DNA from 3 places in the Clostridium omnivorum genome. Region 2 is predicted to be linked to each of the others. Evidence: riboswitches for the same ligand, from Rfam matches in the RefSeq annotation. Region 2 holds a riboswitch; each other region holds the start of a gene.
What was found. Region 2 has a riboswitch for S-adenosylmethionine ahead of bsdE14_RS11725 (methionine ABC transporter ATP-binding protein). Riboswitches for the same ligand answer to the same signal wherever they lie in the genome.

Region 1 (9,945 bases), 2.2 Mb from region 2:
TGGCACATCCTGAGAGGTAGGAATTAAATATCCATCAAAATTATTGTTTTCTATCACACCATTGCTAATTTCCAGGTCCTCCATAAGTGCATAGCCAATTCCTGTTGCAACACCACCATTAATTTGTCCCCTTAAAGCTACTGGATTCAGTATTTTACCTATATCATGTATAGCAAAGTATTTATCTACAGCAGTCATACCAGTAACTAAATCTACAGTTAAATAGCATACATGTGCTCCATAATGATAGGAAACATATGGTATTCCAAGCCCAGTATGTTCATTCCAATCAATCTTAGGCATATCAAATCTCCCATATGCTCTTACTTCCTTTTTGTCACTTAAAAGCTTGCAGAACTCTAAAAGCGAAGTAAGAAGTTTTTTATTATTATAAAAGCTCCCATCTTCATAATTAACTTTCTGAATCTCAATACCAAAGTAAGCACTAACTTCAGCTTTAAGAAAGTTAATAAAGTTGTTGCATGCCACTTCAACAGCCTTACCACCAACAGTTGATCCTCTTGATGCAACTGTTGGGCCGGAGTTTAATATTTTAAAAGTATCATAATTATTAACTTCAATATTATTAGAAGACAGCTGTAATACTTCACTTGCTATTTGGGAAAATATAGTTCTTGAACCTTGTCCAAGTTCAGAAATTCCACATGTAACAAGTAATTTTTTAGTATCTCTAAGAAAATGAACTTCTGACTGTGCAAAATCCTCACCTTCAGCTCCTAAGCTTATACCATGATAGCCTAATGCTACACCAATGCCTTTTTTCACATATTTATTTTGTAAATTAAAGCTCCTAAATTCTTTTTTCTTTTCATCCCACTGTGAAACCTCTCTAATCCTTTTCAATATATACTCAATTGATGGCTCCCAATCGATTGTTTGATTAGTTGGTGTAGTCTTTCCCTTTCTCCACACATTCTTGAGCCTTAATTCAATAGGATCCATATTGAGCTTGTAGGACATTTCATCTATTATAGTGTCATAAAAATAGCAGGCCTGCAGTCCTCCAAAGCCTCTAAAAGCACCACAATATACGTTATTTGTGTAATAAACCTCATTCTCTATATCAGTCCAATCATATACATAAGGCCCTCCAGAATGTGTGGTGTTTCTGTACTGAACGAAATTACTAACAGAAGCATAGGCACCTCCGTCCATTCTATTTCTGACCTCAATGCCATTAAATTCTCCTTCTTTGCTTGAAACTAATGTAATCTTACTTTTTATGGGATGTCTTTTATAACTTGAAATAATGGACTCCTCTCTAGTAGCTACATATTTGCATGGTCTTCCTGTCTTGAAGGTACCAAGTGATACAAAGCCACAAGCTTCATATACTACATCATCTTTTCCCCCAAATGCTCCTCCAACTGTACTTTGAATTACTCTTACCTTTTCAGTAGATAAATTTAAAATCTTAGCAACTATATCCCTAGCTGTAAGTGGGCTTTGCATAGGAGCTCTAATCACCAATATGTCACCCTCATAAGAGCTTACTGCCCCCTCTGGCTCTATATACATATGTTCCTGATGCTTAGTACTAAGCTCCATACTTAAAACTACATCATCACTTTTCATGCTCTTTTTCTCAATATTCTTTTTAACAACTAGTCTATTTAATAACTTTTCAGATTTATCTACATCGTAAACTGGATTAAGTTCTTCATAGTATACTTTAACGAGCCCTGCTGCTCTATCAGCAATTTTCTTATTTTCAGCACATACGATAGCAATCGCATCTCCAATATATCTTACTGTTCCATTTGATAAAATTTGATTGTCGCATACTGGAAATCCATAGCTGTTATCTCCACAAAAATCATTTGCTGTATAAATACCAATTACCCCTTGAATTTCTGCTTCTTTAATATCAATAGACTTTATATTTCCATATGGAATGCTGCTTCTAACAACAGATATATAGAGCATATTATCCATAAAAATATCATCTACGTACTCAGCTTTACCTGTTATTTTTTCATAGCCATCAACTCTGTCATAGTTCTTTCCTACATATTTCATACTTTTTTCTCCTTCCTCGCTGATTCCACCTACCACTGATTATTTTCTCTAAGTAAAATTTTTTCCGCGGTAATTGGCAAGCTATAACTTCTATAGCCCACAGCATTATATATAGCATTTGATAAAGCTGGAGCTGGAGCATCTATACTTATCTCTCCTACACCTTTCATTCCAAAGGCTCCTGTAGTCTCATAGGGTTCTACATGAAGGCATTCTATTTCTGGAACATCTAAAATGCTTGGAATTATATAAGTAGATAGCTTATTATTTAATACTTTTGAATTTTCTAGCTTTAATCCTTCAAAAAGTGCATATCCTATTCCTTGAGCCGCACCTCCATGTATTTGACCTTGAAGAGATTGAGGATTTATTACTTTACCACATTCTGTTGCAGTTATATATTTTAATATGGCAACGCTTCCAGTTATCATATCAACTTCTACTAGGGCCATATGTGCTGAATGAGAATATATTATATGCGGAAGTCCATGTCCTATTTCGTGCCTGTCTTTTGCTATTGGATTATCAGCATAGCAAATAGCCATTCTTTTTGTGCTATCCATTAATTCATATACTTTTTCAAAGGAAACCTCTCCACTGTTCCCAATAATACTGCCATTACTTAAAATTAAATTTTCTATATTTTCTTTAAGAAAAATAGCAGCAGCCTCTAGCATATTTTCCTTTAAAATCTTTGAAGCTCCTTCTAATGCTTTAGCATAAATATAAGTGGTTCTTGAGGCAGATGCTGGACCGGAATCTAAAGTAAATTTAGAATCAGGGGTTGTATAACTAATCTTTGATCTATCTAAATTAAACAGTTCGGCGGCTATTTGTACATTTGCTGTAGTATTACCTTGCCCCATATCTGAAATGCCCCCATATACAATCAATGTACCATTTTCCTTAAGCTCCAGCTTCGCCTGAGCATAATCAGGAATATTAACTCCAAGCCCCCCGCCTTGATATGCTACAGCAATACCTAGTCCTCTCTTTTTGTTTTCCGAATTTGTCTTTAAATATTCTTTTTTATTTTTATACAAATCCGTATTCTCTAAAGCCTGTAAGCATTCTTTTAATCCGGTGCTATATATAAATGTATGTCCGATGCATGAGGTATCCCATTGATGAATAACATTTTTCTTTCTTATATCAAGTGTAGTTATATTTAGTTTTTCGGCAATTATATCCATTTGCGACTCAAAAGCAAAAGTAACCTGAGGCACACCAAATCCTCTGAACGCACCACCTATAGGATTATTTGTGTATACCGCATAACCATTTACTCTTGTGTTCTCAATTTTATATGGACCTGCAAAGTGCTCAACAGCCAGATTAAGTACTTCTGCTCCTAGACTTGCGTAAGCTCCTTTGTCAAAATATAGCTCAGCCTCACAGCCTGTAATAGTACCATCACTTTTAGCAGCAGTTTTATATTTCATAAATGCAGCATGTCTATGATAACTTGAATTTATGGATTCTGACCTTTCCAAAAAAATTCGTACTGGCCTTCTAAGCTTAATAACCGCCAGAGCGATTAAGAGCTGAATAGTTATTCCATCTTTTCTCCCAAACCCACCACCAAAAAACGGTGCAGCAACTCTTATTTGATCCTTAGGAATATCCAGTGCGTAGGATATTTCATCTATATCCCTATAAATAGTCTGAGTTCCAGCCCAAATTGCTAGTTTACCATCTTCATCAATCTTTCCAAATCCAGCTTCTGTTTCTAATGGCATATGATCTTGAAAAGGTACGTAATACTTATTTTCAATTACAATATCCGCTTCTTTAAACGCTCTTTCTACATCTCCTTTAGTAACTTCTATCTTGTGAAGAAGGTTACCATTTTCATGTATTAATGGAGCATTTTCTTTTAGCCCTTCAAAGGGAGTTGTAACAACTGTAAGCATTTCATATTGTATGCTTATATTTTTGATAGCTTCTTCAACAGCTCTTTTACTTTCTCCAACTACCAAACATATTGGATCACCAATACATCTTACTTTTTTTTCGACAAGTATTTCCTGATCCTTGTGTACAATACCATACCTATTTCTTCCAGGTATATCTTTAGCTGTAAAAATAGCAATTACACCCTTCACTGCCTTTGCCCTATCGAGGTCTATTTTTAAAATATTACCATGAGGCACTTCAGATCTTTTTACTCCAAGAATTAAAGTATCACTTTCCCTAATATCAGATGGATACTTATGAGTGCCTTCTGCTTTAAGCTTTCCCTCAGCTCGATTAAATTCTTTTCCTACATACTTCATTATTTCTCCTCCACTGCTTGGATTTTAAAAATAGAGCTAATATATACTTCTTTGCTTAATTTATATTAGTCTTAAGAAAATATATTACTAAATTTATTTGCATAATAAAAAAAGCTGTGATGCATCATTAATGCTTCACAACTTTTCCACTAGATCAATATTTTCTTTTAGCACCTTATTCCAATTCAAAAATATATGAAAAAGATTTACTACATCTTGTTCATTATACAAGAGAATTTTCTCCTTTTTTTCTTCTGGCATTCTTTTAAAATATTCTTTATCCTTTACAATCTTATTAAAAGTTTTAGCTAGATTAGAACCACTTATTAGTTCTCCTTCTCTTTCTATCCCAAATTCTTTTTCTAATGCTTTTAATCCAATACACTTTTTTGTAATCTTCTCATATTCCTTTTGTAAATCAATTCCTACATAGTAATCATCAAAATTTAAATCAATATCATACTTTTTAATTAAATAATTAATTACCGTAAAATCGTTATTCCCGGAAAATGTAACAATATACTTTTTTTCATTTTTAATAGCCATTTCTTTAAAATATTTTTCAGCAAGCTTTAAAATTTCTAAGGCATCTGTACCATTTTCAATCATATATTGAGTAACTTTAATCGTACTATTCTTTTCCTCAAAATAACAGCATCCAAAAACTCCTATACATACTGGTTTTTTATAAACATAATGCTCTAAATCAAAAAAAATAGCCTTTTTATAAATATTTATATCTAAATCTGCTTTTAATGCGTTAGAAGAATCTGTATTTTCAATTTTTATATCGTTGTATCTAATTATCACTGTACCACTCTTTTCTAATCAATATGAATACAATCAGAAGTTAGCTTATATATTACATCCTTACGTTCTACAATTATATTTGTTTTATTTCGAGCCGTTTCATTGGACATGACCTTTTGTAACAATTCTTTAGTAGGATTAACACAAATGGGATTCCCTACAAGTTCAAACATTGAATAATCTCCAGAAGTGTCACCATAAGCATAGCAATATTCTAAATCTAATTTATACTTTTCTGCAAATTTTAATACTGAATTTCGTTTACTACTGCTATCCCACATTGGAATAACCTCTCCAGTATATACCATATCCTTATTCATTTTGTAAATAGCACCCTCATAATCATGAAAACCATGCTTAAGAGCCATTTCCCTTACCAATTCTAACGGACTTCCAGATATAGTAATTATCTTGTGTCCCTGCTCTTTATGCCAACGTATTCTATCCCTTGTAAAAGTATATACTCTATCTCCCTTTTGTGCTACTACATTTTTTGCAATAAATTCAACTTGTGAGCTATGGAGGCCTTTAATTGCTTCAATATATATATCAGCCATCTTTAACAAATAATTGTCATAGTTTCCCTGTCTCTTATCCCACCTTTGATATTCTGGTCTCACTTCATTATACCAGCGTTCAGGTTCAATTATCTCATATTTTACTAATTTTTTAAATATTTCTGCTATAAGTCCTTCTCTATATAGAGTTCCATCAATATCAAAAAAAGCTCCTATATTGTCCATTGTACCCTCCTTCTATATATATCTTTAATACTATAATATTAGATTTATCTGTTAATGCCCATTGTTTCTATAATTCATTATAACCATTTTTGTTGAATCTTTGTAATATTTTTTGCATATCTTGTAATCTGCGCTTTTAGGAAATCCATAAAATAGCAACAAGGTCTAGATTAATTCTAGACCTTGACCTATTAAAATGCTGGAACTATATTTCCATTATATTTTTCTTCTATAAACTTTTTAACTTCAGGAGAGTTCAAAGCTTCTGATAGTGCTTTTATATACGGCTTATCCTTATCCTTTTTTCTAACAGCAAGTACATTTGCATATGGCGAATCTTTGGATTCAATAACTATAGCGTCTTTTGCCGGATTAAGCTTTGCTTCTAGAGCATAGTTTGTATTAATTACAGCTGCATCTAAGTCATTTAATACTCTAGGAAGCTGTGCTGCCTCTAATTCTTTAAATTTAATATTTTTTGTATTTTCAGTTATATCAAGAATAGTTACTAAATCTCCAGACTTTAATTTTATTAATCCTGCAGTTTCAAGTACTCTTAAAGCTCTTGCTTCATTTGTAGGATCATTTGGTACAGCAATAGTTGAACCTTCCTTTAAATCAGCAAGCTTAGTAACCTTCTTTGAATATAGCCCCATTGGCTCTATATGAACTTTAACAGTATAATCTAAATCTAATTTTTTTTCTTCTATACTCTTCTTTAAATATGGTATATGTTGAAAGAAGTTTGCATCCAAATCACCATCGTTAAGTGCTAAATTAGGCTGAACATAATCTGTGAATTCCTTAATTTCTAAAGTATATCCCTTCTTTTCAAGTATTGGCTTTATCTGTTCAAGAATTTCCTTATGTGGAACTGGAGTAGCTCCAACTTTTATAACCTTTTTATCATTCCCCACACTTGTCTTTGCAGAAGTGCTTTCGTTTTTAGCCGCACAACCGGCTAAACCTAAAGTTAAAACTATTGATAGAACTAAAGCTATTGATTTCTTCATTTTAATACCCCCTAGTGATTATTTATTTAATTTTTTATATAAAATATTACCTACGCTTTGAAACAGTTGTACTACAACTATTAATATAATAACAGTATAAATCATGATATCAGTCTTAAACCTTTGATAGCCATATCTTACAGCTATATCCCCTAAACCTCCTCCGCCTATTGTCCCAGCCATAGCTGAGTACCCTATAACACTTATTACAGTTAGAGTAATACCTAAAACTATAGAGGGTAGAGCTTCTCTTATCATTACTTTGAAAATTATCTGAGTTGTGCTAGCTCCGAAAGATTTTGCTGCTTCTATGATTCCCGGATCCACTTCTTTCAGTGCAGACTCTATTACTCTTGCTGCAAATGGAGCAGCCCCGATTGTTAGTGGAACTATAGCTGCATTTTTCCCTATGGAAGTACCGGCAATTAATTTAGTAAGCGGAAAAATTGCAATCATTAGTATGATAAAAGGGAATGAACGTAATAGGTTAATAATAAAATCTAAGGTACTATTTATAATTTTATTTGGCTTAAGCCCCTTTTTATCTGTAACTACCAATATAACTGCTGGTAAAAAGCCTAAAATTACAGCAAATACTGTTGAAACTATAACCATATATAGTGTATCCCCTAGCCCTGGCAGTAAAATTTCTTGAAATATTTCACTAAATGTCATTTTTTATTACCTCCCATCCTATGGACTTGCTGTTAAGGTATTCTATTATGGCGCTACTATTTTCCTCGGAAACATTAATAACTAAACTGCCTAAAACATCTTCTCTAAATTTTTCAAGTTTTCCCCATACAATAGAAAAGTCTATATCAAGACTTCTAGCCATGGAAGTGATTAAGCTGTTTTGACTAATCTCTTTTGAGAAGAAAACCTTTATGTTTATTCCACTGAATGGCAGCACTTCCTCTTCTCCCATAAGATCTTTTAGTTCATAGGTAGGCTTTAGAAATAATTTTTCTACTTCGCCTATTGCTTTTACTTCGCCACCTTCCATTAAAGCCACATTTGAGCATATTTCCTTTATTACTTCCATCTGATGAGTAACAATAATAATAGTTAATTTCAATTTTTCATTAATTTCTTTTAGAAGCTGAAGTATAGACTTTGTTGTTTTAGGATCTAATGCTGAAGTAGCTTCGTCACATAGCAAAACCTTTGGCTCAAGTGCTAAAGCTCTAGCTATCGCTACTCTTTGTTTTTGTCCTCCACTTAATTCACTAGGAAAGCTATTTCTTTTATCTTCAAGTCCAACTAACTGGAGTAAATTGCTCACCTTGTTATTTATTTCAGCTTTTCCATATCCCCAAACTTCAAGAGGAAGTGCAATATTTTCAAAGACATTTTTCCTCTTAAGCAAATTAAATCCTTGAAAAATCATCCCTAAATCTTTCCTAAGCAGTCTTATCTCCCTTGAACTAAGTGTTTTTACTTCCCTTCCCATAACTTCAATATTTCCACTATCATAAGCTTCAAGACCATTGAGACATCTAAGTAAAGTCGACTTACCAGCACCACTATGTCCAACTATTCCAAAAATCTCCCCTTCATTAACTTTTAATGTTACATCATGTAAGACTAGATTCTTACCAAAGGCTTTACTTACATTTTTAACTTCAAGCATTCAGTTACCTCCTTATAAAGCGCAATTATGTACGCAACCGGTTGCATAAATAAATACTAAAATGACACATCGATATGCTGTTCCTGCATATTTTTTCACAAAAGAAAAACCCGAGGAAAACCCTCGGGTAAAAATACGCCTAGTGTTCTCCTTATCTCTCAGCTTACGCTGCAGGAATTGGCACCTTTGTATTGCTAAAAGCAATACCGGTTGCCGGGCTTCATCGGGCCAGTCCCTCCACCTCTCGTGATAAGTACGATAAATATTAAATTTTGCTTTTGTAGTAATTTTTAATTAATAACCATGTATTGATTAATATTATACATAGTAGCTAGTTCAATGTCAATAGCTTTTTGAAAGTTTTTTATACATATCATGCAATTTTTATTTTTTCAATTATAATCTTTTCTAATTTTCTAGTTTGTTTTTTATCCATAGGTTCTACATCTTTAAGTCTGTATGGAATCCCTAGTTTCTCATATTTATGAATACCAAGAGTATGGTATGGAAGAAGCTCTATTTTCTCTACATTATTGATTTTTTTAATTATTTCTTCAAGTTTTTCAATATGCTCTTTTGAATCTGTTATTCCAGGAACAACAACGTGCCTTACCCATACTTTAGTACTAGCTCTTTCTAGAGCTTTCATAAATTCGTCTAGACCTCTTTTAGAGCGACCAGTTAGGCTTTTATACCCTTCATCATCCACGTGCTTTATGTCTAAAAGAACTAAGTCCGTATATTTTAAAATTTCATCATAATATTCGCTAAATCCATAACCAGCAGTATCTATTGTAGTGTGTATTCCCATCTTCTTACACAACTTTAACATTTCTAGTAAAAATTCAGGTTGAAGTAAGGGATCTCCTCCAGAGAAGGTCACTCCCCCTCCTGATCTCTCGAAGTATGGTTTAAATCTAAGAATCTTTTTTAATAGTTCCTCAGAAGTCATTTCAGTACCGCCTTCTGTTCCCCAAGTATCAGGATTATGGCAATATGCACACCTAAGTTTACAGCCTTGCAAAAACACTACAGTTCTAACTCCTGGTCCATCAACAAGCCCCATACTTTCTATTGAATGCACCCTTCCTTTTGTCATAAAAATCCCCTCCTTCTTCTAAATAATTAAAACACCACATGCCTAAGAAAATCTTAGGCATGCAGCATAGTTATTAATTTTGATTGATGTGTGTGTGCTATTTGTTTTATATTTTAAGTGTCTAGCACTTAATTACATTTTTTCGTGGAACGTTCTATTTATAACGTCAGCTTGTTGTGCCTTAGTTAATTTATTAAAGTTTACGGCATATCCTGATACTCTTATTGTTAGAGTTGGATACTTTTCTGGATGTTCCATTGCATCCATAAGTGTTTCTCTATTAAGAACATTTACATTTAAGTGGTGAGCATTTTGACCAAAGTATCCATCC
Region 2 (9,945 bases):
CTTGCTAAATAAGCTTTTATTTCCTCTTCTAATTTTTGTTTTTTCTGCTCATTGGTTTTAAGCTGCTGCGTTTTTAAAAACATATCCTGTTTAGATTTTAATAGCTTTTGGTCATTATACTGCTGTATTTCATCTTCATGCATATAATACTCCTGTGCTTGTGTAGAAGTAAATTCTTTGTCTTCAGTTTCAGCTTTTGTTATAGTGCTAGTCACCCCTGTGCCTATGGCAGAAACAATAATAATTGCTGAAACCATAGTCAATACAAACAATTTGAATATTCTACTTCTCGGCATGTCCACCTTCTCCTTATTTTCTATTTTAATTTTTCGGAAATATATTCATAAAAATCTAAAGCATGAAAATTTAGACCTCCAAGATTCCTTGACAAATATAATTTACTATTTGAAACAGAGCTTACTACTGTCTGATTTTTATAGGTCTTATAAATAAAATTTCCGTCTATAGCCACTCCAAAAGTAAATATAGCTATTACCATAAATATACGTAATTTGCGGGAGTACTGCTTTCTTCTTACGCCTTTCATAATATTTACTAGTGGTATAAGAAGAATAAGATCTATTATATAAATAAAATCTTTAGGTTTTAAAAATGACAATAAATTAGATACACTTCCTCCCATAAGAAAGCTTGATTTTAAAGTACCTAAAGACACAATATCTTTAAAACCTCTATAGTACATGGTATCTATTATTAAAATAATACTAATAATCAGGTTCATTATATAAAAATACTTTATCCTCTGTTTTTCTTTAAAGAAGTAAGCCAAAGCTACAATAGGTAAAATTGATGCTATAACAGGAGGCTGAAGCACTTTTAAATTAAACATCTTCGGAGCTATTTGCTTTCCAGAGTATAAGACCTTTGCTGCCGCTATAATTAAAAATGAAAGAGCATCCCAATGCTGTATCCATTGCAAACGCATATTATCAACAATATTGTCTGCTACTTCCTCTGATTGTTTTGCCGCATTTATATTTTGCATTTTAACCTTCTCACCCCTATAGCATTAACATTTAATTATTGTTACTATTATTTTATACTACTAATACAATATGACAGATTTATAGCAATATAATTAACATTTTGTGAACACGGATCAAATAAAAAAAGCCATACCAAAATGACTTTTTACTCATTTCGATAAAGCTCTTTACTATTAGCTTATTAAATGTATTATCATCATAACTATAAAAGATATACCCAGCACCATGTGAAGCTTAACACCTTTTCTCTTATATCTAAATATACCTGATATCATTAGAACCGCTAAAACTAAAAGTGCTGAAATTCCTGAAATGTAAGTTAAACTAAATATAAAACCTCTTGAAAGCATAATATACACATGGATTATTATAGCTGAAAAGGCTGTAATTGCTACTGGCACATGCCACTCTCTTGCAAGCTTTGCAAGAGTTACAACCATTGGCTTAAAAGACTTTAAATCAACCTTTTTAATTATTCTTCTTATAACAAACATAGCTATGGCAAATATAAAACCAATCTCAGCTAAGGTGCCAGCAGCCCCTCCTAATTTCCTTATGGTCCTAAAATTAATAGTACTTCCTGAAATCATAAAAAATATTATAATTGCTGCAGATAATGCTAAAATCACTAGAGCTACTGAAACTCTTTTTCTTTCCTTAGCATTTTGAATTAATGGTTTTTTTACTTCTACACCGTTTTTCATCAATTTAAATACTCCTCTTATATCAATATTTTCTATCATTTATTTATATTAATTACTACATAATAAATATTATTACCTCAACATGACAATCTAATATCAACTTTATTAACAAATTGTAAACAAAAAAAAAGATTAGTATCAGCAATGCTGTACTAACCTTTTCTTATTTAAAAGTCACTTCCGCTAGAATTTCCACTATCACTGAAGCTATTTGATGAATCAGTGAAGCTGCTGGATGAGTCACTAAAGCTTGAAGAATCCCCACTATAAGAGTCACTCCAGCTTGAACCCTCACTATAGGAGTCGCTATAATTTGTACTATCGCTATTATAAGAGTCAGAATAGCTTGAAGTATTATCAATATAAGAATCACTAGAATTAAAATTTTCAAAGCTATTTGAATCATAAGGACTTATATTTCTATCTTCCTCACTTTGAGTCCAATCATTAAAGTTATCAATTAAATCCTGTGGTATATCGAGATTTTCCTCTCTATGCTGAAGCATTTCCAGCATTTGCATTCTTTGAAGATCATCAAGCTGATTCAAAAATTCCGTCTGTGATTCACCTGGTAATGAATCATAATAAGTGATAAAGTTTGTTGGTCTAGTATTTCTCATTGGTCTACTGGGTTTGGACTGATTTCCTTTAGCTCCAGAAAACAAAGCTATAAAGACAATCACCATAAAAATTATTACTATTCCGCTCATATCATTTCTCCTTATAATTATTGAAGGCAGCAGCTAAGCAAAGTAATCATACTTTAGAAGCTGCCAGACTCCTACTATAATTATATGTAGTTTCTACAAAACTTTTCCAATTCCTTTATTAGCAAAATATATAATAATTTTTATTTTCTAAGATAGCTTGCAATTAAATATTGCAGTTACCCTTTGCTCTCTATTTCAATTAAAATGCGGGTATTGATGAACCCTTATAGGTTTCTTCAATAAGCTTTTTAGTTTCTTCGCTTTGATAAACCTGGATAAGCTTCTTTAAGGCAGCGTTGTCTTTATCTTTTGTCTTTACTGCAATTATATTAAAGTAATTCTTTGCACTGTCCTTCTTTACATCTTCTATATATATAGAATCCTTAAGTGGTGAATAACCTGCCTCAACAGCTACTCCATTATTGATTGCTGCAGCATCCACATCCTTTATTGACCTAGGAATTTGTGTGGCTACTAGCTCCACAATCTTAAGATTTTTAGGATTTTCTGCTATATCCTTCACCGTTGGTGTGATACCCGCTCCATCCTTTAATTTAATGAAACCTGCATCCTGAAGTAATAGTAATGCTCTTCCACCATTTGTTGCATCATTAGGTATAGCCACCTTTGCTCCATCATTTAAGTCCTTTATATTCTTTAAGCTGCTAGAATATATGCCCATAGGGGCCAATATAGTATATCCTAGTGAAGTGAGGTCCAGCTTATGATCTGCTTTAAACTTTTCAAAATATGCCACTGTCTGAAAAGCATTTGCATCTATCTCTCCATCATTTAATGCCATATTCGGCCTTACATAATCACTAAAGCTTACTATTTTTAAATCAATATTTTCCTTTGCCAGCCTTTCCTTTACATTGTCCCATATCTTATGGTCATCACCTGTTATTCCCAATTTTATTTCTTGCTTTTTTGCTGAACCAGCATTACTTGAAATAGTGCTTGTTTTTGTATTTCCACAGCCAACTAAAGCTGAAGCTGTAAATAGAATTCCTAAAATTAAGGTTGTTAATCTTTTTATTTTCATAATTTTTTTCTCCTTTCAGTCGAAAACACGGGGTAATCTATTCGTGCCGATTCTTATGGACAAGTTACCCGTTAAAGGTCATTTATACCTTTAATCGCCCTTACTTCTAATGACTTAACTTTTTTAATAAAAATTCTCCAATGCTTTGAATTCCCGTTACTATAATTAGAAGTATAATAATTGTTGCTACCATAACATCAGTCTTGAAATACTGGTAGCCGTACCTAATTGCAAAGTCTCCAAGACCTCCTCCTCCAACAGTTCCTGCCATAGCTGAAAAGCCTATAAGGCTTACAGTTGTAATTGTTAAAGCGTATATTATCCCTGGAAGCCCTTCTCTTAGCAGTACTCTGTAAATTATTTCAAAGGGACTGGAGCCCATAGCCTGTGCTGCTTCAATCACTCCCCTATCAATATCTAATAATGCCGATTCAATTTGTCTCGCTACAAAAGGTGTTGAACCAAAAACAAGTGGAACTAATGCCCCCTTCATCCCGATAGTAGTTCCAACAATTAATCTGGTTAAAGGAATTATTGCTGCAAGTAGAATCACAAAAGGAATAGATCTGAATACATTAATTATCTTACCAACTAAATTATAGATAATCTTATTTTCAAGTATATGTCCTGGCCTTGTAACTACTAATGTTACTCCAATAGGAATACCAATCAAGGTAGAAATGCTACCTGCTATAAATACCATAAGCAGCGTTTCTAAAGTAGCTTTTATCATATCAGGAAAGAGTTCTACCACATTGGGCATAAAGGTATAAAGATGGTGTAGCATTTCTAATCACCTCCGCATGAATATTATTTTCTTCTAGATAAGCAATTGACTTTACTATTCCTTCCTTGCTGCCGCTAAATTTAACTATAAGATTTCCAATAGGTACATCCTGTACTATTTCAATATTTCCAAACAAGATGCTGGCATCTACATTATATTTTCTTGATATTTTCGATATAAATGCCTGACCAGTTTTTTCACCTATAAAAGAAATCTTTAATATAGCCTCCCCTTCAGTTATTACATCAACGAATTCTTTTTGCCCCAAAAACTCATAAATTTTATCATAATGGAATACTGTAGAAACAAACTCTTTAGTTATTTCAGCTTTTGGACTAGAAAAGATCTGAATAATATCCCCTTCTTCTACCACTTTTCCTGAATCCATAACAGCTATCTTGTGGCAGATTTCTTTAACTACCTCCATTTGATGAGTAATAATTACTATGGTTAAATTTAGTTTTTTATTGATTTCCTTCAAAAGTCTAAGAATAGATTGAGTGGTCTGAGGATCTAGTGCTGAAGTTGCTTCATCACATAAAAGCACCTCAGGCTCATTAGCCAATGCTCTCGCTATAGCCACTCTCTGCTTTTGACCCCCGCTGAGCTGTGACGGATAAGCATTAACCTTATCGGTAAGCCCAACAAGTTCAAGCAGCTTCATTACCTTTTCTCTTTCTACAGACTTTTCAAGCTTTTTTCTCTTTAACGGATAAGCAATGTTTTGATAAACAGTCCTTGATTTCATTAGGTTGAAGTGCTGAAATATCATTCCTATCTTTTCCCTTGTTTTCCTAAGCTCTCTCGGGGTAAGGCTTGTAAGTTCTTTACCATTTACCGTAACCTGACCCTTAGTTGGCTTTTCTAGCAAGTTTATACAGCGAATAAGAGTACTTTTCCCAGCCCCGCTAAATCCAATAATCCCATATATTTTCCCTTTTTCAATATGTAAATTAACATTCTTAAGTGCTTCTACCCTCTGCTCTCTACTTGAATAAACCTTGCTGATGTCCTTAAGCCAAATCATAACCATACCCCCTTCTTATTAGTTCATAACAGTATACCAAGTATTCTAAAAATACCATCCTTGAAATAAAAAAACCCTTCAGAAAGAAGGGGTTTAGTGCATAAAAAAAACCCATGGAAGGGTTTGATTCAAAACTTGCACCTTCCCTCATCTTTCAGAACTTAATTCTGCTGGATTTAGCACCTTGCATGCGAATGAAACATGTGGTTGCTGAAGCTTCTTCGGGCCAGTCCCTCAGCTTCTCTTGATAAGGATTTTTATTAAATTTTCGTTTTTTTGCAATTCCGGATTGCTTGAAATTCATTATACGAGGTATTTTTATTATTGTCAACATAAAAAAAGGAAAAATTTTTATATATAATTATATGAAAAAAATCTATTGACAATACCTCTTTCAGGTTTTATTATAGTTTTTAAATAACTGAATAAACCCTTCTTATCAAGAGAGGTGGAGGGAATGGCCCTTTGAAACCTCGGCAGCGGGTTCTTTTAAGAATACTGTGCCAAGTCCAACAAGATTATTCTTGAGAGATAAGAAGAGGAACTATCCTTGTTGATAAGGACCTCTTCTTTATGTGAAGAGGTTTTTTTATTGAGGAGGAATTAACATGAATCATTTTGAAAACCTGAAGGATAGAATTATATCATCCATAGAAGATGAAAAAGAAGAATACCTAGCGATAAGTCATCAAATACATGAGAGACCTGAAATAGGAAATCAGGAGTTTTTTGCTTCTAAGCTGCTTTCAGACACCTTAGAAAGCTATGGCTTTGCCATTGAAAGAGCTGTGGCTGGCCATGCTACTGCTTTTATTGCTCGAAAAAAGTCTTCAAAAATCACTGGACCTGTTATAGGTTATTTGGCAGAATATGATGCTCTTCCAAATCTGGGTCATGCTTGTGGTCATAATATAATAGGCACTACCAGTATAGCCTCTGCTATAGCTCTGTCCAAAGTTATTGATGAAATCGGTGGAGAAATAGTTGTTTTAGGCACACCAGCTGAAGAAGGAGGAGAAAACGGCAGCGCAAAAGGAAGCTTTGTAAAGCATAACCTGCTTCAAGGCATCGATGCCTGTATGATGATTCACCCTTCAAATCAAACTTCAGTAACTGGAACCTCCCTTGCTGTAGATCCATTAGACTTTGAGTTTATTGGAAGGCCAGCTCATGCGGCTGCTTGTCCTGAAGAAGGTATTAACGCCTTAGATGCAGTGATTTCTCTATTTAACGGAATAAATGCATTAAGACAGCACCTACCTAGCGATGTACGAATTCACGGTATTATTACCCACGGGGGAGATGCACCCAATATAGTACCTGAATACTCTAAAGCAAGATTCTTCATAAGGGCTTCTACAAGAAAAGGTTGTGACGAAGTAACTGAAAAGGTTAAAAATATTGCCAGCGGCGCTGCTTTAGCCACCGGGGCAAAGGTTAATATAATATCCTTTCAAAATAAGGTAGATGACTTGCTGATTAATACTAAATTCGATGAAGTTTTTGTAGATAGTATGAAAACACTTGGGATAGAAGTACCTAGTAAAACCTCTAAGGGCTTAGGCTCTACAGACGCAGGCAACATAAGCCAGGTAGTTCCAACAATTCACCCATATATAAGGATTGGTCCAAGTAATTTAGTAGGGCATACTAAGGAGTTCTGTGCTGCAGCAAAATCCACTGAAGCTGATGATGCCTTAATTCTTGCTGCAAAGGCTCTAGCTCTAACAGGACTTAAGCTATTAACTGATGGAGATAAATTAATGGAGATTAAGTCTGAATTTGAAAGGTGTAAAAAAGGAGATGCTTCAAAACTACTTTAATGTAGTTTTGAAGCATCCTCTTATTGCCATTTGTCTATATTCAAGGGTTTATTACAATGACTTAGCCACTTTTATTAGCTCTTCCTTTGTAACATTACTTCCTTTTACACAGTAGAGTTTTTCATTTTCCCAAAATATTATTTGTATGATTTTATTCTTGTCCTCTATATCTTCACGGTACCAGCCATCTATTCCATCAATAGTTTCCTTTTTGAATTTTCCAGTAATATTTTGAAACTTACTCTTATCATCAGTTTCGCTTATAGTTATCATGCTCCCCGTTCCATTGTTGTAATTTTCCCTTGCGATAGTGAGTACTTTGTCTTCTTTTTTCAGCTGCATTATCTGTGTATTATGTATCTTAAAGCCATTTGGAGTATATTTAGGATAATCAACTGTAAAGGGCACCATCTTTTTCGTACTATCATTATATTCAAAGTACTCAAATGTTCCATTTCGATAACTTTTTCTAGTGTCTCCCTGAAGATTAAAATCTAAAGACTTAGCTATATTTATAATATTATCCTTTCCTATACTATCAGAGATCACATTGTAATACTTTCCATTCTTCCAAAGCATTAGCTGCATATTTCCGTTTTTTATTTTCGGATCATACAGATATGCATCCACTCCATTAATACTTATTTTTTCGTACTTATCAATATCACCAGGCTTACCTGTTTCAGTAATCTGCATTATCATAAAGGTATTATTTGATGCTGTTTTGTACACAAGCCCTACACTATATATTTTCCCTATATAATCCTCGTTAATTTCCATATCTGTGTTAGCTAACTTGTAACCTTCCGGTATAAACTTAGGATATTCTATAGGAAATGGCACCTTCTCTTTTATTTGATTTTCATCTTTAATTATTTCTCTATTCCTAGGAATAATATCAGACACTAACAGCTCTAACTGCCTTGAAAAATCATAGCCTTTTACACTTTTTTCGCTGCTAATAGCCTTATCTTTATCTATAGCTGCATTAATATCCTTGCTTCTACTATACTTAACAACAGTTGGTACTAAAATAAGCACCATCACAAAAGCTGCAACTCCTATAGCTTCTTTATAATTAATTCTCCTAAATAATATATTTACTCTCTGTAATAAACTTTTAATAAAACTCCGTTTTATAGCTCTCTCCTGACTAGTAATATGTTCAAACATTTCTTCATACTTTTCCACAGGCAAGTCTAAATTGTCCACACTATCCTCTAAACTTTTTCTTATAATGTTATCAATTCCCATACATAACACCTCCATCAGTGTTTTCTGGCATATCCAGTCCCTCTGCCTTTAAGGCTTCTTTGAGGAGTCTTCTTCCATAAAATAATCTTGATTTAACTGTTCCCTCCATTGATCCTAAAATTTCAGCAATTTCTTTTACATCAAAGTCATTATAATAGTATAAAATTAAAACAGCCCTATGCTTAACGGGAAGCTCCGAAATACATTTCAATATACTCTTCTGCTGTTCCTTTTCAATTAATTTGCTCTCAGGCGCATTCATATCGATAACTAAATTTTCTCTATCTACATCTAAATCTTCCTTAGAAGCTTCTAAGGAAATTTTCTTATGCTTTCTAATGACTTCTATACATAAATTCATAGTTATTCTGTAAAGCCATTTATCAAAGGCCACAGGATTTGAAAGTTTATCAAGCTTTAAATATACTTGCATAAATGTTTCCTGCACAACATCCTCTGCGTACTGATAGTCTTTAAGCACCAAAAAGGCAGTCCTGTACACTTTTTGTCTGTAGCTTGTGAAGATAAATTTAAAGGCCTGTTTATCTCCCCTTTGAGCTTTGGTAATATAATCAATCTCAATCAAGTAATCATCCTCCTTTCACCCGGAACACGTGGTAACTTATTCATGCCGATTTCCATCGGCAAGTTACCCGTAAAAGCTCATTTAGGGCTTTTACCTCCGTTAAATTCTAATCACATACTAAATGATGTAAATGTATAATAATTGGTTCAAAAAAATAAAAAAATTCCTTAGCATATTTTAATAATACACTAAGGAACCAAATATTGTATTTGTTTTTTAGATAACTTCTACCTCATCATCTACTTTTACCATTCCGCCCTTTATCACCTTTGCAAAAATGCCCTCCCTAGGCATTATGCAGTCACCAACAGTATCATAAATATGGCATCTGGAATGACACCGCTTTCCTATTTGAGTAACTTCAATTTCAGCTTCTCCTATTTTTAGCCTTGTACCTATTGGAAGCTTAACAAGATCAATGCCTGAAACCACAAAGTTTTCTCCAAAGGCGCCGTGTTCAAGCTCTATACCGCGTTTTTCAAATTCCTCTATTTTTTCTATAGCTAAGAGACTTACCTGCCTGTGCCAAGTTCCTGCGTGGGCATCATTCTTAAGCCCATAATTTTCAATTAGTTCTACCTTACTTATATCCTTTTTTTGTATTCCCCTTATTTCACTTACACACACAGCTAGTACCTTTCCCATATAGTTACCCCCCTATTTGAACCATTTTTCTTGTATCATAATCTACTTTGTTATCCATACTCATCATAAATTCATGATGGTTTGGCTTCTCTCTCACAGCCTTTTCAATTATCTTACTAAGCTCCATCAGAGAACATCCCCGCCTTAATGCTGCTTTTAAATTTATCCCTAAGTTCCAGTGTAGACAAAGCTTCAAAAATCCTTCTGCTGTAAACCTTATTCTGTTACAACTATCACAAAATTCATGACTCAATGGACTTATAAATCCAATACTCCCCTTACTGCTTTCGGTTTTATAGTAAACAGCTGGACCATTTCCTGTTACCTGGCTGAATGGTTCTAATTGCCTCTCTTTTA
Region 3 (9,945 bases), 1.6 Mb from region 2:
ATTATTACCTCTTTCGTTTTTTGTAAATTTAAGTACTACTATTATGTGAAAAAAAGCTAAAATTTATTATTACATAAATTTACTACGCAACAAAAATACCCGCATAGCAGCGGGTATTTGTTTAATTAAGCTCTACTATAACAAAGTTAAGTTTCTAAAGTAATTCCTTAATGGCTTCTACTTTATTAAGTCTTTCCCATGGAAGATCAACGTCTGTTCTTCCAAAATGTCCATATGCAGCTGTTTGTTTGTAGATTGGTCTTCTTAAATCAAGATCTCTAATAATTGCAGCTGGTCTTAGGTCAAATACCTTATTAATTATTTCAACTATCTTGTCATCTGAAACTTTTCCAGTTCCAAAAGTATCAACTTCAACTGAAACCGGCTTAGCAACACCTATAGCATATGCTAATTCAATCTCAAGTTTATCTGCAACACCAGCAGCTACAAGGTTTTTTGCAACCCATCTTGAAGCATAAGCTGCAGATCTATCAACCTTAGTTGGATCCTTTCCTGAGAAAGCTCCACCACCATGTCTTCCATACCCACCGTATGTATCTACGATTATTTTTCTTCCTGTTAATCCAGAATCTCCTTGTGGACCACCTATAACAAATCTTCCTGTAGGATTTATATAGTACTTAGTATTTTCATCTAAAAGCTCTGCTGGAACTATCTTTCTTATAACATGCTCAATCAAGTCTCTTTCAATAGTTTCGCGAGTTACATCTGGATTATGTTGAGTAGAAATAACTACAGTATCTATTCTTACTGCTTTGTCATCTTCATATTCAACAGTAACCTGTGTTTTTCCATCTGGTCTTAGATAATCTAATGTACCATTTTTTCTAACTTCACTTAATCTTCTTGCTAATTTGTGGGCCATAGATATAGCAAGTGGCATATATTCTGGAGTTTCATTTGTTGCAAATCCAAACATCATTCCTTGGTCTCCAGCACCAATTGCTTCAATTTTATCCATATTACCTTTTTTTGATTCAAGCGCTTCGTTAACCCCCATAGCTATATCACCAGATTGCTCATCTATAGATGTTAATATTGCACATGTATCACAGTCAAAACCAAATTTTGCTCTTGTATAGCCAATGTCCTCAATTGTCTTTCTAACAACCTTTGGAATATCAACATAACAATTAGTTGATATTTCTCCCATTACTAGCACCATACCAGTTGTTACTGCTGTTTCACAAGCAACTCTAGCATTTGGATCTTGAGCTAGTATAGCATCTAACACAGAGTCAGAAATTTGGTCGCATATTTTATCTGGATGTCCTTCTGTAACTGATTCAGATGTAAATAATCTTCTCATTTTGTATCTCCTTTCACAATATAAAAATAGAAAAACCTCTTCTACAAGAAGAGGAATGTTGTAAATCACATCCTCCTATCTTGCAGCAATAAACTGCGGAATTGGCACCATAGTGTTTTAATACACCGGTTGCCGGGTTTCATAGGGCCGTTTCCCTCCACCTCTCTGGATAAGAGCATAACATAAAGTATTAAATTCTAAATCATAATAGCATAGTGTTTCATTACTGTCAACACCTATAATTCAAGGAAAGCAATAAAATTCATGTGATTTTCCAAATTCTTTTATTAAATTCCTAATTTTTTTATTTCATATAATATATCAATAAAAACTATTTTTTCAAATATGTATGGACATTAAAAAAAACACCTTTCAGTGTTTTTATGGTGGAGGAGAGTGGATTCGAACCACTGAAGACGTCAGCCAACAGATTTACAGTCTGCCCCCTTTAGCCACTCGGGAACTCCTCCATACTGGAGCTGGCAATAGGAATCGAACCTACAACCTGCTGATTACAAGTCAGCTGCTCTACCGTTGAGCCATGCCAGCATGATATTATTTAGTTTTATGTGGTGGGCACAACAGGGATCGAACCTGTGACCCTCTGCTTGTAAGGCAGATGCTCTCCCAGCTGAGCTATGCGCCCACATTAATTTTTATGGTGGAGGAGAGTGGATTCGAACCACTGAAGACGTCAGCCAACAGATTTACAGTCTGCCCCCTTTAGCCACTCGGGAACTCCTCCATATTGGAGCTGGCAATAGGAATCGAACCTACAACCTGCTGATTACAAGTCAGCTGCTCTACCGTTGAGCCATGCCAGCAATATATTTGATTTTGTCTTAGGCACCGGAGCGCCACTGACAAGGAATAGTATACCTTCATATTGATTTCATTTCAACTATCGCAATACGGCAATATAAAAAACCTTCTCTCTCAAACTCTCAATTATTATGTTTTTCTTCCTCTTACATATCAAACCTTCATTTATTTTAATGTATTTAAACATTATCATTACTATAATAGTCAGCAAATTCACAATTCATGAAACATCTTATGAAAATAAGCTTTAAAGCAATCTTTTAATAGCGCTACTTTTTTTCAACTACTTCCATATTTAAAAACTTTCCTGCTACCTCTTTAATTTTTTCGTAATCCTTGTCGGAAAGCCTATCTCTAAGAAGTTTAACAGCATCAATTACTCCCTGCTCACCATCTTCATTATTTATATATTTGTTAATCTTTTCATAGTCGGATGGCGATAATTTTCTAGCAACAGATAATATTTTTTGCTTATCCGATAAGGTTAATTTATCTTTTATTTCTTCCCTAGATACTTTAAATACTTGGGTATCAGTTTTATCTCCATTATCCACAGACGTGTCAGTTTTATCTCCACCATCTATTGACGTACTATTTTTAGTATCCTTCTCTTTTGATACTTCTTTACTTATTTCCTTTTTAGTATTATTATTCTGTGCATATTTATCATTATAGTAATTTTTCATATCTTCAACTTGACTTTCATGAAGTGCATTTATCTTACTTTTCTTTGCTTCTTCAGAAAGAACTATACCATATTTACTTGAAGCCTTACTATTTTTAGACCCATTACTTTTGTTATTATTATTTTTAATCGGTATCTCTACCTTACCCGTATTAACATCCTTAACCTTTATTTCGGAACTTTGTACTACATCTTTATATGTTACCTTTTGGTTTACTTTATCTCCATTACCTTTTGATAAGAAATTTATTTTTTTTATATTATCTAACAAGCTAATTTTTGTCTCTCTAATGCCTTCTATAGTAAAAACCTCAGGTTTTATCATAGCTGTAACTGTTATAATAGTACAGAATATAATAACTACTGACATTTTAGATTTACTCATAAAAAAACCTCCCTATATACAGGTTATAATTCAAAGCTTTTATAACTTTCTTTCTTTTATACCTATTTCCATTATTGACATATTTTTATAAATTATACTTAATATTTCATACACTGCACTCATATATATTAATGAGGAGGTGTATAACTTGAGTAAAATTAAGGCCAATTATTTGAACCCTTTAGCTTACTATGAAATAGCTTATTTCCTAAAGGATTTTTACAATGAAAACACTGTAATCGTATGTATAGGTACAGATAGATGTATAGGTGATTGTCTAGGCCCTCTTGTAGGCACCATGCTTAAAGAAAGTAGTTTTCCCTTCCCTATCTACGGGACAATTTCTGAACCTATACATGCTTTGAATATTGATAGAAGATTAATAGAAATTAAAAGCTTGCATCCAAAAGCTAGCATTATTGGAATTGATGCCTGCCTTGGTGATACTAACAGTATTGGTGAAATTCAAGCTCGTGATTATCCTATCCACCCTGGCAAAGGGGTAGGAAAATCCTTACCTGATGTTGGTGATGCTTCAATTATAGGGATTGTTGACTCGAGTGAAAGCACAGAACTTTTTACGAATAGAAATATAAGACTTGATTTAATAATGAGCATATCCAAAGTTATAACTCATTCAATTGTTCATGCTTATTATCTTTATTCCACAAATAAATAGTAGGCTCTACAAACTGTAGAGCCTACTAATATAATTTTATTTGTCTATCATACTGATGTCATATCCGTTGTAGCTAATATCAATTTTATCTATGTAATCCAATACCTTGCCTGTACCTCTTGCAACGCAAGAAACTGCTTCATCAGCTATACGTACAGGTACCATGGTGACTTCCTCAATTAGTTTATCTAAACCGTTCAGAAGAGCTCCTCCGCCTGTCATAATAATACCTTTATCAGCTATATCTGCTGCCAGTTCTGGAGGAGTTTTTTCTAATACTGAACGAGTACAATCGGCAATGGCATTAACAGTATCTTTTAATGCTTCTCTCATTTCCTCTGAGGATACCGTAATATTTTTAGGAAGACCTGTAATAAGATCCCTTCCTCTAACTTCCATAAACACTTCAACATCTCTTTTATAAGCTGATCCTATATTTATCTTTAAATCCTCTGCAGTTCTTTCACCAATCATTAGTTTATGCTTTTTCCTAATAAACCTAACAATTGCTTCGTCGAACTTGTCTCCTGCAGTTTTAATAGAAGCTCTAACTACAATTCCACCCAAGGAGATTACTGCAATGTCTGTAGTTCCTCCTCCGATATCTATTACCATATTTCCGCTTGCTCCGGTTATATCAAGATCTGCTCCAATTGCTGCTGCTAAAGGTTCTTCAATAAGATAAACCTTTCTTGCTCCAGCATTAGTTGCAGCATCTCTAACTGCTCTTTTTTCAACTTCTGTAGCCTTACATGGGACACATATTACTACGCTTGGTGCAGACATTCTTCTTTTACCACAGGCCTTTTTTATAAAATGCTTAAGCATAGTTTCAGTAATATCATAATCTGATATAACACCATCCCTTAATGGACGGATTGCTACAATGTTTCCTGGCGTTCTACCTATCATCTGCCAAGCTTCCGCACCAACAGCCCTCACTTTATTGTTAGCCTTGTCTATTGCCACAACTGATGGCTCGTTTAATATTACTCCTTTGCCTTTTATATATACAAGCACAGTGGCTGTTCCTAAATCTATTCCCATATCTGTTCCTACACTAAAAAAACACATTCCTATACACACTCTCCTGCTCTTTGGTGATTGATTTCACATATTGGTAAAAATTGTTTAAATATGAAACAACTTGTCACTCTTTTAATTATAATAGGAATGTATTTAACCTTCAATAGCTTTATACTTTAATTTTGTAGCTTTTCCACCTCTAATGTGCCTTTCTGCCTTGTTGTAGTCTAGAATATGCTTAGCTTCATCTGCAATTTGAGGATTTATTTTAGGTAACCTCTCCGTCATATCCTTGTGTATAGTACTTTTACTTACTCCAAATACTTTTGCTGTTTTTCTTATTGTAGCTTTTGAACGAATAATATAATTTGCTACCTCTAGCACTCTTTCTTCAATGTAGTCTTTCAAAGTGCTACCTCCTTAATCCTTCTATATTTATAAATATGCTATTTTGCATTTTTAAATTACATTCATCAGCCATTTTCCGATGAATATTTCGGAAAATGGCTAACTTTTAATATTAGTATTTTATATACTTGGATGGATCTACGTAATCATTACCTTTCATTACAGCAAAGTGTAAATGATCACCGTATTTTTCATAGGCAGCTCTTACTGTAGTCTTTCCAACTTTACCAATTTGAGCACCTTTTTTAACTTGTTGACCTTTTGTAACTGAAACCTTTGAATCTAAATTGGAGTAAACACTCTTCAATCCATTTTGATGATTGATTATTACTTGCATACCATCTTGTGTACTATTGTTTACTTCTTCAACCTTACCATCCATAACAGCTACTACAGGTTTTCCCACTTCAGCCTTAATATCCATTCCGAAGTTTGGTCTCCATTTTTCAGTGGTATCCCACCATACTGGCGTATCTGAATAAGCTCTTGCCAGTGTACCCACTACAGGCTTTACAAAGCTAGTATCAACAGTTTTAGAAACTTGCTGTACTGCATTTTTTCCATCTTTTTGTACAGTAATACCAGCGGTTCCTGATGTTTTAACCTGAAGTGCTCCAGGATGCTCTGTAGATGATTCATCTGTTAGCTTAGCTACATCAGTAGTCTTATCTTGTTGTGCCTCTTGAGCTACAGGCTGCTTCTTAACTGCTTTTGAATTTCTTGTAGTTACTGCAGCTACAGTTGCAACTATGCAGAGACAAACAAATAAGATTACGTAGAAACCCTCCTTCTTAAAAAAGTTTGATGACTTGCTGAATAGTTTTTTGTCCATACAAACACCTCCTTTTTGTAGTTTGTCCAGAGGATAGTAAAAAATACATATTTTATGAAATTTTATTACTTCTTTTTTCCTTTTTTTCTGACAAATTATGTTATATATTTATAAATTAAAAATGACATGAGTGAAACTCATGTCATTTTTTGCCACATATATATCCTGCGCATAATAATATCATTTATCATAATTATTTTCTATAAAACTATTTAACGGATTTATAACTTTCAATTTTTACACCTTGGTAATAATGCGTGAGTATTTCATCGCACTTGCTTCCCTGTTTAGCCATAGCACCTGCTCCCCACTGACTCATGCCTACATCATGCCCAAACCCCTTACAGGTAATATCTACAGTTTTTGTATTAAAACTAAAAGTAAAATTAGCAGATTTTAGTCCTAACATTTCTCTAAATTGCCTTCCACTAATAGTTATATTACCAATCTTCAATTCTTTTACAGTGCCACCTTCATTATAGCCTTTTATTGAAATCTGACTTTTAAGCTTTTTACTAGATAAAGCTGCTTTTGGAAATTGCTCATTTATTTTATTGGCAAGTTCAGTATAGGTATATTTTTCAACTGTAGTATATCTAGGTGATTCTTTATCCCCATCACTCTTTACACTTTTCAAATATGGTTGACCTGAGCCGAACACAGCTTCAGCATCCTCAGTTTTTCCACCGCTGGTAGAAAAGTAATACGGTTCCATAACTAATTTGCCGTTATAGGTTAATACCTGTCCAATTGTTTCATTCACAGCTTGGGTTACTTTTTTCCAATATTCATCTCTTTGTTTTTCATCAAGAGAATTCATTCTTTCTTCTTTACTCATATAAACCTGACAGTGTGTTGTATCACACAAGTCTGCCCCATTATGTTCTTTAATTTGCGCTCCGCCAAACTGCTTTGTATGTGCAAGTGCATATGTTCGAGCTGCTATTGCTTGGGCTTTTAATGCCTCGATCCCAAAATTTAGTGGCATCTCTGCAGATACAACTCCACGAACATATTCCTCTAGGCTAAGCTCAACTACTTTATTTTCTTTAGTCATATATAATTTAATTTTCAAATTATCCCCGTCTTGAGAATCAATATTTATACTATCTGAGCTTATGCCAAACTTTGGCACGGTATTCTTAGGATCTGTAATATTTGTTTTTCTTCCTGTAAACCCTACAATAAGAATAGTGATCAGAAATAAGAAAATTACAAAAGATACCATTGCAATTATTATTTTTTTTAAAGGTGCAAAAATTATAACTCTCTGCAACTTACCACTCCTTTCTTTAGTAGAAGTATCACATTACAGTTTATTAAAATACTTCTGCAATTATTACTTACTCTTTTCAATAAAAAAATAATAGGAAACAATTAACCTGCTTCCTATTACTTATATATATATGTTTATATTTTTATTCTGTATATTTCTGCACCTAATCTTTTGAACTTTTCTTCAATAGATACGTAGCCTCTATCAATGTGGTATATATCCCCTATTTCAGTTGTGCCTTCTGCTACAAGTCCAGCTAAAATAAGTGCTGCTCCAGCTCTCAAATCTGTTGCCTTTACTTCGGCTCCAGTAAGTCTTTCTACTCCTTCAATAACTGCAGTTCTTCCGTCAATTTTTATATTTGCACCCATTCTTTTTAATTCTTGAGCATGCATAAATCTATTTTCAAATATTGTCTCCGTTATAACGCTAGTTCCCTGAATGCAGCAAAGTAAACTCATCATTTGAGCTTGCATATCTGTAGGAAAACCTGGATATGGCATAGTTTTTATATCTATTGGTTTAAGATTTTTGCTTCCATCTACAATAATTGAATCCTCTGCTATTTCCATGATAACTCCCATTTCAGTCAGCTTCGCAATTACAGGTTTTAAATGTTCTTCATTTGCTCCGTTTATCCTTATTTTACTTTTGCTAATAGCTGCAGCAACCATAAATGTTCCAGCTTCAATTCTATCGTATATAGGCTTATGGGTAGTTCCTTTTAACTTCTTTACACCTATAATTCTTATAGTATCTGTACCAGCTCCTGTTATCTTAGCGCCCATCTTGTTTAAAAATACTGCTAAATCTTCAATTTCAGGTTCTGCAGCGGCATTTTCAATAATAGTTTCACCCTCTGCGGTAACTGCTGCCATCATAATATTCTCAGTAGCACCTACCGAAGGAAAATCTAGATATATTTTGTTACCTATTAGTCTATTTGCTTTAGCTTCTACAAAACCGTGACCTACATTAACCTCTGCACCTAAAGCTGTAAAGCCTTTTAAATGAAGATCTATAGGCCTTGTTCCAATATTACATCCTCCGGGTAATGATATTTTAAACTTACCAAACCTAGCTATCATCGGTCCCATTATAAGAAAGGATGCTCTCATTTTTTTTACTAAATCACTAGATGCTTCACTACAAGTTACATCTGAAGTATCAATAACTATCCTATTACTTTGTTTATCTATACTGATATTACATGAAATACTTTTTAATACATCACAAATGACAAAAACATCTTCAAGCATCGGAGCATTTTCCAAAGTACATTTATCAGCACACAAAATACTAGCAGCAATTATAGGTAGTACTGAATTTTTAGCCGAGCTTACATTTACTTCTCCGCTTAACTTATTCCCACCCTTAACTACTATTTTTTCCATAAATATATCCCCCATTTCATCATTGCTAATAATTTGTTATTATTACGGGCGTACCCATTATCAAGTAGTTTCCAGAAGAATACCTACATACGGCAAAATTAAAGTCCATTAATTTACCATCATTTTTCATTGGTTTATAGTTTTTTGTATATGCTACAGTACTATAACCATTAGATATTTTTACTGTAGCTATATTTTCAGCTTTTTCTTTTCTTAGAAGCCTTACTACATCACTATTCACACTTGATATATCTGAATTTGGAAGCTTAGCTTTTATATACTGAAAAAGTTTCTGATTTTTTGCTTTATTATCTGTAGCATTTTCTATCTTCTCTTTCAACTCCTTCAATCCATTTGCACTATTTTTTTTAGAAATATTAACAGTAACAACATTATGATTATCAAAATTTATACTTTCTATGTACCCATTTGTGTCATCCTTGTTAAATTCTAGACAATACATTTCATTGCCCTTGATTGCATTAATACTTGCCTTTTCATAAAACCCCAGCTTCTTCAATAAATCTACGCATATTTCTTCATTAGTTCCATCTGTCTCAAAGCTAGTTTTAATTCCAAACTCTTCAATTTCACAATTCGTTTCAATTAAAATACTTTGGAATGAATCTATATTATTATCCTGCGGATAAGCATTACCATTAACAAATAAAAAATTTATAATCACCATAAAAAGTAATAAAGTTCTCATTTTTTTCTTCATCATCAATACCCCCTGTTTCTATTTTGATTATTGACAACAGGTGGAAATTTTATTCTTAGAATATAGTATTAATATATAATTTTTCTAAAAAAGTGTGAAAAAAAAAAGAGGGCAAGTTGCCCTCTTTCATAAAGTCATATAATATTTTATCTTTCAACTAGCATAGCAGTTCCCATTCCACCGCCTATGCATAATGTAGCTAAACCTTTCTTAGCTTCTCTCTTCTGCATTTCATGAAGCAGCGTTACTAATATTCTAGCACCTGATGCACCTATTGGATGTCCAAGTGCAATAGCTCCTCCATTAACATTAACTTTTTCCATATCAAAATTAAGATCTTTTGCCACAGCCAAGCTTTGAGCTGCAAATGCTTCATTAGCTTCTATA

Region 1: it holds a riboswitch for S-adenosylmethionine, as region 2 does, so the genes downstream of both, bsdE14_RS01050 (methionine ABC transporter ATP-binding protein) here and bsdE14_RS11725 (methionine ABC transporter ATP-binding protein) in region 2, are expected to answer to the same signal.
Region 3: it holds a riboswitch for S-adenosylmethionine, as region 2 does, so the genes downstream of both, metK (methionine adenosyltransferase) here and bsdE14_RS11725 (methionine ABC transporter ATP-binding protein) in region 2, are expected to answer to the same signal.

Annotation. Positions count from the first base shown of each region.
Region 1 is NZ_BRXR01000001.1:216,404-226,348, forward strand. Features, by position in the region: gene bsdE14_RS01020 (xanthine dehydrogenase family protein molybdopterin-binding subunit) at 1-2,040, opposite strand, end outside; gene bsdE14_RS01025 (xanthine dehydrogenase family protein molybdopterin-binding subunit) at 2,070-4,316, opposite strand; gene bsdE14_RS01030 (ribonuclease H-like domain-containing protein) at 4,452-5,126, opposite strand; gene bsdE14_RS01035 (HAD-IB family hydrolase) at 5,141-5,869, opposite strand; gene bsdE14_RS01040 (MetQ/NlpA family ABC transporter substrate-binding protein) at 6,061-6,882, opposite strand; gene bsdE14_RS01045 (methionine ABC transporter permease) at 6,901-7,557, opposite strand; gene bsdE14_RS01050 (methionine ABC transporter ATP-binding protein) at 7,547-8,515, opposite strand; SAM riboswitch class I at 8,664-8,771, opposite strand; gene pflA (pyruvate formate-lyase-activating protein) at 8,889-9,614, opposite strand; gene pflB (formate C-acetyltransferase) at 9,747-9,945, opposite strand, start outside.
Region 2 is NZ_BRXR01000001.1:2,444,318-2,454,262, reverse strand. Features, by position in the region: gene bsdE14_RS11755 (serine hydrolase) at 1-296, opposite strand, end outside; gene bsdE14_RS11750 (hypothetical protein) at 317-1,006, opposite strand; gene bsdE14_RS11745 (hypothetical protein) at 1,181-1,750, opposite strand; gene bsdE14_RS11740 (hypothetical protein) at 1,879-2,421, opposite strand; gene bsdE14_RS11735 (MetQ/NlpA family ABC transporter substrate-binding protein) at 2,621-3,466, opposite strand; gene bsdE14_RS11730 (methionine ABC transporter permease) at 3,573-4,253, opposite strand; gene bsdE14_RS11725 (methionine ABC transporter ATP-binding protein) at 4,201-5,280, opposite strand; SAM riboswitch class I at 5,425-5,534, opposite strand; SAM riboswitch class I at 5,714-5,818, shown strand; gene bsdE14_RS11720 (M20 family metallopeptidase) at 5,889-7,103, shown strand; gene bsdE14_RS11715 (DUF4367 domain-containing protein) at 7,155-8,357, opposite strand; gene bsdE14_RS11710 (RNA polymerase sigma factor) at 8,347-8,943, opposite strand; gene bsdE14_RS11705 (MOSC domain-containing protein) at 9,160-9,588, opposite strand; gene moaA (GTP 3',8-cyclase MoaA) at 9,593-9,945, opposite strand, start outside.
Region 3 is NZ_BRXR01000001.1:847,741-857,685, forward strand. Features, by position in the region: gene metK (methionine adenosyltransferase) at 155-1,330, opposite strand; SAM riboswitch class I at 1,403-1,506, opposite strand; tRNA gene bsdE14_RS03890 (tRNA-Tyr) at 1,715-1,800, opposite strand; tRNA gene bsdE14_RS03895 (tRNA-Thr) at 1,805-1,879, opposite strand; tRNA gene bsdE14_RS03900 (tRNA-Val) at 1,901-1,976, opposite strand; tRNA gene bsdE14_RS03905 (tRNA-Tyr) at 1,990-2,075, opposite strand; tRNA gene bsdE14_RS03910 (tRNA-Thr) at 2,080-2,154, opposite strand; gene bsdE14_RS03915 (hypothetical protein) at 2,422-3,222, opposite strand; gene yyaC (spore protease YyaC) at 3,371-3,901, shown strand; gene bsdE14_RS03925 (rod shape-determining protein) at 3,938-4,975, opposite strand; gene spoIIID (sporulation transcriptional regulator SpoIIID) at 5,081-5,335, opposite strand; gene bsdE14_RS03935 (M23 family metallopeptidase) at 5,448-6,167, opposite strand; gene spoIID (stage II sporulation protein D) at 6,376-7,443, opposite strand; gene murA (UDP-N-acetylglucosamine 1-carboxyvinyltransferase) at 7,578-8,837, opposite strand; gene bsdE14_RS03950 (YwmB family TATA-box binding protein) at 8,863-9,561, opposite strand; gene bsdE14_RS03955 (acetyl-CoA C-acetyltransferase) at 9,705-9,945, opposite strand, start outside.